DNA from 3 places in the Bacillus sp. ISL-75 genome. Region 2 is predicted to be linked to each of the others. Evidence: predicted binding sites of a transcription regulator. Region 2 holds the regulator's gene; each other region holds the start of a gene.

Region 1 (2,205 bases), on a different contig from region 2:
GGGCCCCAAGGGAATGTTGAATGAGCTGTACACATCTCATTCATTCGCCTACTTCCCTCATTTTAGCATATATGGTGGAACGTGGAACCCCTGTTTGTTTAGAAATATCATTCACGCTTAAACCGTTCTTTTCACGTTCTGCAAACAGCTTCAATGCTCTTTTAATTTCCTTCGAGTCCTGCCCTTTCCTTCCTAAGTGCTTACCTTGTTCTTTTGCTCTATCTCTACCCTCTTTGGTACGTTCGTTAATCAAATCCCGCTCAAACTCTGCAATAGCCCCTAACATGGTGATAGCGGATCACAACGGCTTCGCCTACTAATTGGTCATCCCCAAAAGCAACACCTAGTGGCGGCCACAGCAACGCATTGAGTACTACTCACGTTAATTGATTTGCTTATTAAATAGCAATCACAAAAACCCTAGAAGCGTTTATATAACGCAATTTCTAGGGTTTTTTTATTCTATCTTTGCTTTGTAGAAATTTGTATTCTCCCCCAATTAAATGGGGGCCTTTTTGGGGGAAGTTTTAACAAAATTATTCAAGTGGACAGTAGAATATATCGATGAGTCTGACGTAAGGGTTAGAGATATAGATTTATCATGCCATTAGCTTACTGGTATTACCGCTAGTTTACCGCATTGAATTAGGGATATTACCCAAGATTATTCCGCTACCAACAGAGTTTCTTCTATACATAAACATTCAGTTGGCATTATAGTAATTCCGACTAATCTAATACCGTTACTCCGACTACATACTCAAATGCCACCGGTTCGAATTCACCTGGCTTCACCTCGACCTGGAGCAGATGAGTTATCGGATTAATGTTATGAATATGGCCAGTCATTTCCTTTGTAAAACCATCCGACCATACCGTTAGCTTCACTGCCAAGTCGCATTCCATTGCATAAGCTAAATTTTGGTCAAATTCCTCCTTTTCGCATTCATCTAATATTAGCTTTGACATACGCTCCTGATCCTTAAACATCTCGCGCTGCATCTCGAATGCTACGGGCATGAATGAGGCTGGCTGCCATTTTAATTTACCTCGATCTCGTATTGCCATTTAGGTCACCCCCTTCATTTCATCACCCTTATTATACACGAACAAGCGTTCTGTATCATATAAAAATAAAAACGCCTGGTTAGGCGCCAAAACTTGCTCTTCTTTAACTAACGCTACCCGTTACTTTAAGTACAATTCTTCACAAACTTGCAACAAAACTCCTTTCCATCGTTGGAAGGGAGTTTTAGTCTTAATCTGAGTACAAAAGTACAAATTACCCTTAGTAGAATTGTTCAAAATGTGTATCGGTGGTCCACATCTCCATAAAGTATTACGCATGTGGTTCAAGTTAGCTACTTATAGTCAAGAGTCTTAAATCTTGTCTATCAGTTCTTTTATTACCATTTAACGGAATAATATTTATAAATAGCAGTATCATTAAAAAGGTCAACAGTTAACGGTCTTCCAACTCTTTCCTCAATATACTTGAACAATTTTTCCTTCTTAACTTGGTAATCATCCCCCTCAACCGCGGGATACGTGTACACGTTAATTTGATTTATACCGTATACCTTGTAGGCAAGACAGTCTACAAACCCTAGTTCCTTTATCTTAGCTTGGAGTTCTTGATGAATCGTATTTATAGGGATTAGCCAGGTACCTGAACCTGCTGGAATTTCATCAGCTGTGTATTTTTCCATTCCATATACTTCCATTATCTTTTCAACCATTTCTGAAGGTCTCCAATTTCCAGGATCTTTGTAGTTGGTATCCATAATAACACCTTCTTCAACACGGGTTAAAGGGACATTAAATCCTAGTTCCTTAGCGTAATTTTGCACCTCTTCTATCGCTTTTCTTTCGAATTGCTCAATTTGTCCCTAGCGATGACCGCTGGTAGCATTTCCTTCAGCGTATGAAACATTTCTGGTTTGGATTTGTACAGAATTGGTTCGAGAACCCATCTGTGTTTTTGTTACCTGTTTTTTATTATCATTATTTACTATCGTATCTTTTGTATTTTGTCCACATGCTCCAAGTACAGTTATTGTTAATAATCCCGTAACAAATCTGTTAAAAACTTTATTTAGGTTGTTTTTCATTATGAATTCCACCTTTCGAAAGCAAGCCCATTGTTTCTACTTCCTTAATTTAATTTTTGTTTCATTTTGAATCTTCATACATGGAAATAGATAA
Region 2 (2,205 bases):
AAGAGGGCTTGTACCTGTTTATCTCTAATTCGTTCTAATAAATGAAAAATCCCCTCACGATTAAAATCATAGCCACTAGCCTTTTCCCTAATTACCCTATCAATCTCAAAGTGATAGGTGTTAGCTAGTTGCGTTAATTCCTCTTCCTGACGCTTTAACGAAGTTTCTTGTGTTTCCTTATTTGTGCTGACACGGCAGTATATAATTGCTTTCATAAAAATTCCTTTCTATTCACCAACGGCACTAGCAAATTCATTCTTAGATGAGACTTCTTTACTCACCGGAATGATAATTTCTTCACCAGGAAAAATTTGATCATCATCTAATTCATTATGCTTTTTTATCCAAGCAACAAACTCCTTGTTTGATAATGAATGTTGACCCGAAAATTGATTAGAGATTTTCCATAGTGAATCTCCTTCTGTGATTGTAACCTTTAAAAAATTTTCTTGCGCGTTGGAATGATGTTGGAATGATAATATGATTGAAAGTGAACAACTTAAAATAATAAGAGTAATAGCATAGGAGTATTTGTTCCATAATTTTTTCATAAATAACACCTCTATAAGAATGTATGTTCGTTTTATTATTTTCATTATAAATCGAACGTTTGTTTGTTGTCAACCATATTTTCGAACTTATGTTTGTATAAAAAATGCGAACATGTTATAATAAAGTCAACATTAACCAGGCGAGGTGGATTTTATCATGGCTAAAATATCAAAGAGGCAGCAAGATATCTTAGACTTCATTAAAAGTGAGGTTAAGAGTAAAGGATATCCCCCTTCAGTAAGGGAAATTGGAGAAGCGGTTGGACTCGCATCCAGTTCTACTGTTCACGGACATCTAGCAAGATTGGAAAGCAAAGGACTTATTAGACGGGATCCTACAAAACCAAGAGCAATTGAAATATTAGAAGCAGATGTTGCTGCACATATACCAAGAAATACAGTTGTCAATGTTCCAGTGGTTGGGAAAGTAACTGCAGGACTCCCAATAACAGCGATTGAAAATGTGGAAGAGTATTTTCCGCTTCCAGAAAGTCTTGCACCTGCAGATGAACAAGTTTTCATGTTAGAAATCATGGGTGAGAGTATGATAGAAGCTGGGATCCTAGACGGGGATTATGTAATTGTGAAACAGCAGCCAACCGCTAATAACGGGGATATTGTTGTAGCAATGACCGAGGAAGATGAAGCCACCTGTAAAAGATTTTTCAAGGAAAAAGATTACATACGCCTGCAGCCGGAAAATTCTACAATGGACCCTATTATATTAAGGAATGTTTCGATTTTAGGTAAAGTTATTGGGGTTTACCGACATATTCATTAAGTTTAAGAGAGTTGGCATACACGTGCCGACTCTTTTTTTGTTGTGCTAATCAACCTAAAGCTGAAGTAATTACGGAAGCCGGGATAGAGTGGGTCTACGCGACCGTTCCAGCAGAATCTCTACGAGTTGGGGCACGTAGAGACGGCCTACGTGACCGTTCTAGATGAATTTCTAGAAGTTGGGGCACGTAGAGGCGGCCTACGTGACCGTTCTAGATGAATCTCTACGAGTTGGGGCACGTAGAGGCGGACTACGTGACCGTTCTAGAAGTATCTCTACGAGTCGGGGCACGTAGAGACGGACTACGTGACCGTTCTAGATGAATCTCTACGAGTTGGGGCACGTAGAGGCGGACTACGTGACCGTTCTAGAAGTATCTCTACGAGTAGGGGCACGTAGAGACGGCCTACGTGACCGTTCCAGAACAATTTCACAGAGTTGGGGCACGTAGAGGGGGGCTATGTGACCGTTCCAGAAGAATTTCTACGAGTTGGGGCACGTAGAGGCGGCCTACGTGACGGTTCCAGAAGAATTCATAGAGTTGGGGCGCGTAGTGGCTTTCCTACGCGACCGTTCCAAAGGAATAACAATGAGGTCGTGTACTGTTGTCACTATGACAGAAGAGCTGCATTCATTCTCAAACTAAAAAGGAGCAGCCATAAGCCACTCCTTTATCTGCCTATTTCGCTATTCTTGCTTGTATTTCAGATAGTTTCACCTTAAAAAGCACTTTATATACTTTCGTGTCCCCTTCATTAAAACTGGAATGAGTAACATACGTTCCTTTCAAGGTCTTGCGCTGTTCATCAAATAGAAAACATTCCTGACCTTTTATTCCTGATTCTATCAAACTTAAAATAAGGTCAGGCTTCT
Region 3 (2,205 bases), on a different contig from region 2:
AAACGGGCGCTTCCGCATTTATCTTTTATGTCCACCAACAAGTGTAGCCCGGTGCTTAGCCGTTCCGGCAGCCGTATATGAAACCGCGCGCAACAAGGAACCTGAACCAAAGCGTCTGCGAACCGTATCCACCACATAGCCGAGCTCTCGCCTCTTATAGGCACCCATGTCGAAAAGATCAAGCTGCAGCTCATGGTCATCAACAATGTTACTGATGGCAATCGAAATCTGCCGTACGGTCTTTCCTGTGTAATGCTCATGAAATAATTCAAGACAAACACGGTAAAGCTCCATTGTCACATTCGTTGGCTGTCCAATGCTCCTGGAGCGATGAAAACCACCGCCAAATTCATCCTGGCTGTAGCCGACTCCGAGACTTATCGTTCTCCCTGCTTTTCGATGCGTCCTTGCCCGCCTTGCTACTTCCTCACACATTTCCAAAATGACCGTCTTAATTTCCGCTTCCTCTTTATAGTCCCTTAACAGAATTTGACTTTTTCCAAAGCTGATTTGTCCTTGGATAAGCGGTGCACCCAAATCAGAAAGGTCAACTCCCCAGGCATGATGATAAAGCTGGTTTCCCATGATACCGAATTTCTTTTCCAGCTTTTCTAAATCATAACGGGCTAACTGACCGACAGTGAAAATCCCCATCCCATTTAATGTTTTTTCGACCCGCCTGCCGATCCCCCACATTTCCCTGAGCGGTGACACATTCCAAAGCTTTGTCTGAACATCTTCATATGTCCACTCGGCCACTCCGCTTTTCTTGGCATCAAGATCAAGACATAGCTTTGCCAGTAACATGTTAGGGCCAATTCCAACGGCACACGGCAGTTGAAACTCCCGCTCAATATCATCCCTTATTTTTTTGGCAATCGTGTGAGCATCCCCCCACAAATGAATGGCACCATCCACTTTAATAAAGCTTTCATCGACGCTATAGACATGAATCGCTTCTTTTGGAACATAGCGGTTAAAGACACGAGAAATTTCCGTGGCAATCCTCAAATACGTTGCCATTTTTGGCTCAACAATTTCAATCCTGGGGTCTTGTGGAATCTCAAACATCCGGGAACCGGTTTTGATGCCAAATTCTTTTTTCATACGCGGCGAAGCAGCAAGGACAATACTTCCCTGCCGCTCTTTTTGACCGACCACCGCTAAATAACACTCCATAGGGTCAAGGCCCCGCATGACAGCCGAACAGCTGGCATAAAAGCTCTTCATGTCCACACATAAAATTTTATTTTGCGGCAGTGCGCTGTAATCCACCATGGCATTCCCTCACAATCAGAATATCGAACATTCGTTCCTTTTCATTATATTCATTATCATAAGCGAATATGCGTTCGTATTCAATGGAAATTTTTTGACACCGTTCCTTTATGGAAGTCGAGGAAAACATAGTATAATGGATAGTGAGGTGCATGTTTATGGATAAAAAATTGGTGGTTAAGATGATCAAAAATTGTTTTAAACAGTATTATGAGACGGGGACAATGCCTATTGGAGACAACGATTTGGAGAAGCTAAGCAATCAAATCCTTCAAACGAAAGCAGAGGAACCAACTGCAGATTTATACGAGATTGTGAATGATACGGTATATGAGTATTTAGCAGAGTGATACAAAAAACCGCACTAGTGAAAGATTCACAGTGCGGTCGTGATGGACCAAACTTTCTTGATTTATTGTTGGAGAAACCGATATATATTCAATACTATTCTGGAAAAATAATATCCACAATCGATCCGAATCCTTCTTTACTTCTAATAAGGATATCGCCATGATTTTCTCTGATAATTTTAAAGCAAACAGTGAGGCCTAAACCTGTCCCGCGCTCTTTTGTCGTATAGAAAGGTTCTCCTAATTTCTGTAACATCGACTTCGCAATCCCGCCACCGTTATCAATCACTCGAATTCTTATTCTGTTTCCTGGGATTTTTTCAGATTTAATTCTAATCCTTCCGTCCTTTGACACAGCTTCCAAAGAATTTTTAAGAATATTAATTAATACCTGCTTTACCTGTTTTTCTTCGATTGCCGAAGTTTGTAATAAGCCATTCGTTTGAATATCGATAGATGCTTGGATAAGCAACGCTGTCGTATCCAGTAACATTTTCACGTCTTGTATCACTTTTTCGATATTTACTTTGTTATTTTTTTGAACAGAAGCCTGAGGCTTAGCAATAAATAGCAATTC

The links. Region 2 encodes LexA, which represses DNA repair genes until DNA is damaged. Its sites were predicted from a motif close to CGAACATATGTTCG; they were not measured.
Region 1: a site for LexA is predicted at 1,107-1,120, ahead of J7E63_RS27160 (YolD-like family protein). Genes of this name have one in related genera too.
Region 3: a site for LexA is predicted at 1,342-1,355, ahead of J7E63_RS28665 (Y-family DNA polymerase). Genes of this name have one in related genera too.

The regions. Positions count from the first base shown of each region.
Region 1 is NZ_JAGGQX010000079.1:1,429-3,633, reverse strand. It holds partial or broken gene J7E63_RS27165 (recombinase family protein) at 41-289, opposite strand; gene J7E63_RS27160 (YolD-like family protein) at 730-1,068, opposite strand; gene J7E63_RS27155 (hypothetical protein) at 1,407-1,784, opposite strand; gene J7E63_RS27150 (hypothetical protein) at 1,890-2,111, opposite strand.
Region 2 is NZ_JAGGQX010000071.1:27,316-29,520, reverse strand. It holds gene J7E63_RS25835 (YneB family resolvase-like protein) at 1-215, opposite strand, end outside; gene yneA (cell division suppressor protein YneA) at 228-551, opposite strand; gene lexA (transcriptional repressor LexA) at 709-1,332, shown strand; gene J7E63_RS25820 (hypothetical protein) at 2,012-2,205, opposite strand, start outside.
Region 3 is NZ_JAGGQX010000094.1:8,486-10,690, forward strand. It holds gene J7E63_RS28665 (Y-family DNA polymerase) at 19-1,278, opposite strand; gene J7E63_RS28670 (YqzH family protein) at 1,437-1,628, shown strand; gene J7E63_RS28675 (ATP-binding protein) at 1,723-2,205, opposite strand, start outside.